Regions from separate parts of the Burkholderia sp. BCC1972 genome, predicted to be linked through region 1. Evidence: predicted binding sites of a transcription regulator. Region 1 holds the regulator's gene; the other holds the start of a gene.
The links. Region 1 encodes FliA, which starts transcription of late flagellar genes. Its sites were predicted from a motif close to CTAAAGTTTNNNNNNNNNNNGCCGNTA; they were not measured.
Positions count from the first base shown of each region.

Region 1 (3,930 bases):
GTGCGGCCGTCCATCAACCCTTACGCCGCCGGCGAAGGCGGGCTGCCGGACGTGTTCTCGTCCGTGTTCGGCGCGAGTGCCGATGCGGACGACGCGCACGCGTATGCGCCGGCGATCGACGCGGATGCGCCGGTCGCGGCTTCGCCGTCGATCACCGTACCCGCTGCCGGTATGCCCGCCGCCGATACATCGGCCGCTGGCGCGTCCGAACCCGCACCGTGGCTGGTCGAGCACGCGAAGCGCCTGACGCAGCAGCGCGACGCGCTGATCGCTCGCGCGCAGGCGCCGGCCGCGCCGCCCGCGAGCGCGCCCGCGTCGCAGGCCGCCGCGCGCGCGACGCCGCCCGACTGGGCGCGCGACATCGTGCGCGACGCCGAACGCCGGATGCCGGCCGCCGCGACCCGCGCGCCCGACACGAGCGCCGCGCACGCGGCGAAGACGGCCGAGCGCACGCGCCTGTCCGCGGACGCGGCCGCCGCGGTGGCCGATGCGGTGAAGTCGCGCATCGAGCGGATCGTCAACGACACGGTGATGCAGGAGCTCGGCGAACTGCGCGGCATGATGGAAGAGCAGTTCGACAGCCTGAAGTGGCACGACCGCCAGCGTCGCAGCGCCGTGCACGGCGCGCTGACGAAGCACCTGTTCGCGGCCGGTTTCTCCGCGCAACTCGTGCGGATGCTGGTCGACAACCTGCCGTCCGGCGACGGCGCGCAGACCTTCGAACAGGCTGCCGAATGGGCGCAGTCGGTGCTCGCGTCGAACCTGCCCGTGCTCGACAGCGAGGATGCGCTGATGGAGCGCGGCGGCGTGTTCGCGCTGATGGGGCCGACGGGCGTCGGCAAGACGACGACCACCGCGAAGCTGGCGGCGCGCTGCGTGATGCGCTTCGGCGCGAGCAAGGTCGCGCTGCTGACCACCGACAGCTACCGGATCGGCGGCCACGAGCAGCTGCGCATCTTCGGCAAGATCCTCGGCGTGCCGGTGCACGCGGTGAAGGATGCGGGCGATCTCGCGCTCGCGCTGTCCGAGCTGCGCAACAAGCACATCGTGCTGATCGACACGATCGGCATGAGCCAGCGCGACCGCGCGGTGTCCGACCAGATCGCGATGCTGCACGGCGCGAACGCGCCGGTGCAGCGCCTGCTGCTGCTCAACGCGACGAGCCACGGCGACACGCTCAACGAAGTCGTGCAGGCGTATCGCAGCGCGGGCGAGCACCCTGACCTCGCCGGCTGCATCCTCACGAAGCTCGACGAGGCGACTCACCTCGGCGGCGTGCTCGACACGGTGATCCGCTACAAGCTGCCGGTCCACTACGTGTCGACCGGCCAGAAGGTGCCGGAGAACCTGTACGTCGCCTCGACCAAATTCCTGCTGAAGAGCGCGTTCTGTGTGCCGCGCGACGGCTCCCCCTTCGTGCCGCAAGACGAGGACATGCCGACGCTGCTTTCCGCACTGACCGCACGTTCCACCGCCGAGCTGCACGAGGTGCGATTTGGATAAACGGATCATCGACCAGGCTGAAGGGCTGCGGCGCCTGCTGGCCGGGCGCGCGTCGCGCATCGTCGCGGTGACGGGCGGGCCGGCGGGTGTCGGCTGCACGTCCACCGTCGTGAACCTGGCCACGGCGCTTGCGTCGCTCGGCAAGGACGTGCTCGTCGTCGACGAGCGCGCCGACGTGCATTCGGCCAGCGCGACGCTGGCGGGCGCGTGGCTGCGCGACGGCGAACGCACGCGGGTGGCCGCCGGCTTCGGCCTGTGCGCGGCCGCGCGGCTCGCGCGCGCCGGCTACGGCGACGCGCAGCTGAGCGATTTCATCGACGGCCCGGCCGACATCGTGCTGGTCGACGCGCAGCTCGGCGCCGACGGCGCGTTCTCGGCGCTCGCACGCGAGGCGCACGACGTGCTGGTCGTCACGCGCGTCGCCGCGCAGGCGATCACCGAGGCGTACGCGTGCATGAAGCGGCTGCATTTCGCGCACGCGTTCGCGCAGTTCCGCGTGCTGACCAATCACGTCGGCAGCCACGCGGACGCGAAGACGGCGTTCGACAACCTCGCGGGCGTCGCGAGCCGCTACCTGACCGTGTCGATCGCCGACGCGGGCTGCGTGAGCGCCGATCCGCTCGTCGAGCATGCGCGCGAACTGACGCATGCGGTGGTCGACGCGTTCCCGTCGTCGCCGGCCGCGCGCGATTACCGGCAGATTGCCGCCGACCTGCTGTACTGGCCGATGCGCCCGCGTTCGGGTGCGGGGCGCGCGGTCCACGCGGGCGGCAAACCGTCGTACGAGGCGGGCGCGGCACACGCCGCGTGAGCGCCACCGCAAGGAGAGAGCCATGATGTACAACGCTCAAGGAAAGATGTCCCAGGCCGACGTGCTCGCGCAATATGCGCCGCTGGTGCGCCGCCTCGGTCTGCAGCTCGTCGCGAAGATGCCGGCGAGCGTCGATCTCGACGACCTGATCCAGGCCGGCATGATCGGCCTGATGGACGCGGCCGGTCGCTACAAGGAAGACCAGGGCGCGCAGTTCGAGACCTACGCGACGCAGCGCATCCGCGGCGCGATGCTCGACGAGCTGCGCAGCAACGACTGGCTGCCGCGCAGCATGCGCAAGACGTCGCGCGAGGTCGAGCACGCGGTGCACCAGGTCGAGCAGCATCTCGGCCGCTCGGCGAGCGAGACCGAGATCGCCGAGCACCTGAAGATGCCGCTCGACGAATACCAGGGGATGCTGCAGGACCTGCACGGCAGCCAGCTCATCTACTACGAGGATTTCGACCGTGCGGCCGACGACGAGCCGTTTCTCGACCGCTATCGCGTCGATCACGCCGATCCGCTGTCCGCGCTGCTCGACGAGCACCTGCGCGAGGCGCTCGTCGAGGCGATCGAGCGGCTGCCGGAGCGCGAGAAGCTGCTGATGTCGCTCTATTACGAACGGGGTCTGAATCTGCGCGAGATCGGCGCGGTGCTCGAGGTGAGCGAGTCGCGCGTGTGCCAGCTGCACAGCCAGGCCGTCGCGCGCCTGCGCGCGCGGCTGCGCGAACAGGCCTGGGTCGGCGCGGAGTCCTGACCCTTTCAGGGCGGCCACGCGCGCCGACGCCGCGCGCGGGTATCGTGCTCGCGCATTTTGCGCGCCGATTTGCTACAATCCCCTCCGTTTTCCGAGGAGCGTTGCGACGGACATCCCTGTCCGCCAGGCTCGGAAGGCTTCACCAAGCAGCCGTGCGGCACGCATTTCGCGACCGTCGCGCCGGCCCCGCTTCCTGAACGGCGCTCACGTCACCAATCTAGAAACTTTTTAGAAAGGAGGGCGTGATGAACGCCATTATCGATTCCAAGGCTTCCCACGATTACGTCGTCGCCGACATGGCGCTGGCCGGCTGGGGCCGCAAGGAACTCAACATCGCCGAGACCGAAATGCCGGGCCTCGTGCAGATCCGCGACGAATACAAGGCACAGCAGCCGCTGAAGGGCGCGCGCATTGCCGGTTCGCTGCACATGACGATCCAGACGGGCGTGCTGATCGAGACGCTGAAGGCGCTCGGCGCGGACGTCCGTTGGGCGTCGTGCAACATCTTCTCGACGCAGGACCACGCTGCGGCAGCGATCGTCGAAGCCGGCACGCCGGTGTTCGCGTTCAAGGGCGAGTCGCTCGACGAGTACTGGGAATTCTCGCACCGCATCTTCGAATGGCCGAACGGCGAATTCGCGAACATGATCCTGGACGACGGCGGCGATGCCACGCTGCTGCTGATCCTCGGCGCGAAGGCCGAGAAGGACCGTTCGGTGATCGCGAAGCCGACCAACGAGGAAGAAGTCGCGCTGTACAAGTCGATCGCGAAGCACCTCGACATCGACGCGACCTGGTACTCGAAGCGCCTCGCGCACATCAAGGGCGTGACCGAAGAAACCACGACCGGCGTGCACCG
Region 1 covers NZ_CAJPGH010000006.1:71,275-75,204, reverse strand. Annotated here, with positions in the region: gene flhF (flagellar biosynthesis protein FlhF) at 1-1,503, shown strand, start outside; gene U5798_RS11615 (MinD/ParA family protein) at 1,496-2,314, shown strand; gene U5798_RS11610 (RNA polymerase sigma factor FliA) at 2,337-3,071, shown strand; S-adenosyl-L-homocysteine riboswitch at 3,159-3,284, shown strand; gene ahcY (adenosylhomocysteinase) at 3,317-3,930, shown strand, end outside.

Region 2 (3,930 bases), on a different contig from region 1:
GGTCAGTTGAACAGGCCGAGCACGGTCTGGAACAGCGTCGCCGCCGTCTGGATCACCTTCGCGTTCGCCTGGTAAAGCTGCTGGTACTGCATCAGGTTGGCCGCTTCCTCGTTCTGGTTCACGCCCGACACCGACTGCTGCGCCTGGGTGATCTGGCCGACCAGCCCGGTCTGCGCGGCGCTCGACGATTTCAGCTGGGTCGTCGTATTGCCGATGCCGTTCACGTAGCTCGCGTACGCGCCCGTGAGCGTCGCCGTGCCGTTGCCGAGCGCCTTCGCGTTGACCAGCTTCGACAGCGCGAGCGCGTTGGAGCCGTCGCTGGTGCCGCCCGCGTACGGCCCGATCGTGAACGAGTCGCCGGTCGCCGGTGCGCCGGTCAGCGTGATGCTCACGCCGTTGAGCGCGCCCGCGGCCGTCCCCGACATCGTCATCGTCGCGCCGGCCGCCGGGTCGTACGGGACGGTGTCCGTCGGGCTGCCGATCGTGACCGACGTCGGCGGCGTGGTGCCGACCGTCACCGTGGTGCCGGCCGGGAAGCCCGTCAGCGTCTTCGCCGTCGCGTCGTAGGTCAGCTTGGTCGTCGGCACCTGGTAGCCCGCGGTCACGCCGGCCAGCGTGATCTTGCCCGTGCCGGTGTTGGTGCCCGCCGCCGACGTGACGGCCGGCGACGCGGCCGCGATCGCCGACGCGCTCGTCGTCGCGAGGCCGAAGCCGTTCAGCACGCCGCGCGTCGGCAGCACGGTGAACTTGTCGCCGGCGTTCATCGAGCCGGACGGGGTCGAGAAATTCAGCCCGCCGAGCGAGACCGGCATCGGCCCCGCCTTCTGGTCGACCACCGCACCGCTCGCGCGGTCGGCCAGCGTGTAGTTGGTGCCGTCGTAGGACAGCGTGTAGTCGCCCGTCGTCGGCTGCGACGCGTTCGCGAACGACACGGACAGCGATGCGTTGCCGGTGTTGCCCTGGTTCGAGTACACGGTCGGCGACGGCGTCGTGAACAGGTTGCCGCCCTTGTTGCCCGACAGGTCGATGCCGAGCGCGTTCTGCGCGTTGACCTGCGCGGCGAAGCTGGTCGCGATCGCGCCGAGCTGGGCCTGCGCGGGATCGAGCGTCTGGCTGCGGAACGCGAGCAGGCCGCCGAGCGTGCCGCCCGACAGCGACGAATCGGGCAGCGCCTGGTTCGGCCCCTGCGGGTTCGCGCCGGCGATCCCCTGCGACACGACGGTCAGCTCGCTCGGATCCGACGGCGACGTGACGGCCGCGAGCTGGTAGCTCTTGTCGGCGACGACGAGCGGCTGGCCGCCCGACAGGAACACGCTGTAGCCGCTGTCGTTGCGCACGACCTGGATGCCGGCGAGGCCCGACAGGTTCGACACCGCGAGGTCGCGCTGGTCCATCAGCTGGTTCGGCGGCTGCCCCTGGCTGCTCGCCGCCGCGATCTGCTGGTTCAGCTTCGCGATCTGCGTGGTGTACGTGTTGATCTGCGACACGGTGCTGGTGAGCTGCGTGTTCACGCTCTGGCGCAGCGCGTCGTACTGCTGGCCGGCCGCGTTGATCTGGTTGGCCAGCGTCTGCGCGTTGCTGATCGCGGTCTGGCGCACCGACGGGTCGGACGCGTTGTTCGCGACGTTCTGCAGCCCGGTGAAGTAGCTCGTGATCCCGGTCGAGATCCCCGCCGTCGGGCTGCCGATGTAGTTGTTCAGCTGCGCGACGAGCGTGTACCACGTCGACAGCGCGCCGCCCTGCGTCTGCGCGGTGTTCAGCTGGTCGCTCAGGTACTGGCTGTACTGGCGCTGCACGGTGACGGTGCTCACGCCCTGCGGCATGTAACCGCTGCCCGTGTACTGGCCGCTCGTTTCGGCATAGACCGGCCGCTCGACCGAATAGCCGGGCGTCGCGGCGTTGCTGATGTTGTTGCCGGTCGTCGTGAGGCCCCAGAGCGCGGCATTCAGGCCGCTGACGCCGAGGTTCATGAGTGTGTTGGACATGCGCGATCCTGATGAGCCGGCCGCGCTGCGGCCGCCGGGTTGCGTGACTCCCGGTATAACGGCCGCCGATGGGAAAAATTGAGGAAAAAATGCACGCGCGACGCGCGAATGCGCGGCGCGGGCCGAGCCGTCCGGCAGGTGGCGCCGGCGGAGGGTCGCGGGGCGCGCCGGGCCAGGCCGGCGGCCGCGGGCGCGTCAGGCCCGCGCGAGCGAGCGGCGCTTCATCTCGAGCTGCGTGATCAGCCGCTGCAGCGTGTTTTCCGCGCTGCCCGGCAGCGACATGTAGCGGAACCCGAGCTGGTAGCGCCGCGACCCGTTCGGCATCTGCGTCGAGCGCTGCGACACGAGCTGCAGGTCGAGCGACAGCTTGCCGTGACCGGTCAGCTCGAGCTCGACGTCCGGCAGCAGCGTGCCGACCTCGAGCGCCTCGACGCGTTCGTCGGCCGTGCGCAGCCCCACGCCGCCGAGCGACAGGTTGTGCACCTCGAACAGGAAGCTCTCGCCGTCCGGCAGCTTGCCGCGGCACAGGAACGGATCGACGATCGGCGCATCGACGCGGAAATATTCACGGCGCTGGATGCAGACCAGCACGTCGGGGAAATCGGCGACGAACGCGGGCAGCCCCTCGTAGCGCGTCTCGCGCGGCGTACCCGTGGTGAATTCGACGCGCACGCCCTCCGGCGAGGCCGCGAACGTGCAGTGCGACGCGCCGAGGATGCCGGCGTTCTGCTCGGACAGCGCACCCCAGTCGAACGTGAACGTCCGCGCGCCGACATCGACCTCGAGCAGGCGCGTGACGAGCTGGCCGCCCGGATACTGGACGGTCAGGAAATCGCCGCGATTCACGAGGTTGCGCAGCTGCACGCCGATTTCCAGCGGATTGCGGCGGGCATAGTCGGGCCCGGAGTGGCCTGCATCCAGGCTGGGGTCCGTCGACGTTTCGATATTCATGGCTAGCCGGTCTTTCTTGTCATGGGCGCCCGGGCAACCGGTGCGCAGTAAAACCGGGCCAGATCACGGGCCCGGTCGCAGGTCTCTCACACTTAGCGGCAGTGCTGACCGAAAGTTTAGATCGAATTGGCGAATTTTTTCGCGCAAACGTTGAAACCGCGCGCGGCGGGCTGCCGGGCGCGGTCCTGAGGGGGGAAACGGATGGCGGCGGGCGCCCGTCTTCAGCGAAGCGGGCGCTGGCCGTCAGCCGATCTGCTGCATGATCGAGATCAGCTTTTTCGCGTAATTCGGGTCGGTCGCGTAGCCAGCCTTCTGCATCCCGTGCGCGAAGCCTTCGACGCTGCGGCTCGCGCTGAGCACGCCCGAGTAGCGCGGGTTGTTCTTCAGCAGGTTCGCGTAGTCGGTCATCGCGTGCTCGTACGAGTCGTACGCGCGGAACTTGGCGACCACGCGGCGCGGCGTGCCGTTCACGTATTCGGTCGTCAGCGCCGATACCGTGCGGCCCGTCCAGCCCTTGTTCGCCTTGATGCCGAACACGTTGTAGCTGGTCGAGCCGTCGGACGCGCGGATCTCGCGCTTGCCCCAGCCCGATTCGAGCGCGGCCTGGCCGACGATGAAGCGGGCCGGGATGCCGGTCGTCGCACTGGCCGCCTGCGCGGGGCCGGCGAGCCGGTCGACGAACGCGTCGGCGTCCTGCACGCCGCTCGCGCCCTTGACCGGCGGCGTCAGCGCGCTGCCGGCCGAGTAGCCGCGCGCGCCGGCGAGCCCGCCGTTGTTCGCCGCGTTCGCATAGGCCTTCGCCATCGCGTTCATCGCGGCGAGGCTGCCTTCGTTGCCGGCCGTGCCAAGGCCGCCGGCACCCATGCCGCCCATGCCGCCCGCGCCGAGGTCGGCCGCGGTGTCGCTGCCCGTGCCCGCACCGGCGTTGCGCAGCAGCTGCTTCATCAGCGCGTCGGCGACGCCGATCCCGTGCTTCGACATCTGCTGCGCGAGC
Region 2 covers NZ_CAJPGH010000013.1:189,097-193,026, reverse strand. Annotated here, with positions in the region: gene flgK (flagellar hook-associated protein FlgK) at 3-1,985, opposite strand; gene U5798_RS20130 (flagellar brake protein) at 2,181-2,936, opposite strand; gene flgJ (flagellar assembly peptidoglycan hydrolase FlgJ) at 3,180-3,930, opposite strand, start outside.
Region 2: flgK (flagellar hook-associated protein FlgK) is a predicted target of FliA. The motif match lies at 2,042-2,068, and genes of this name have one in related genera.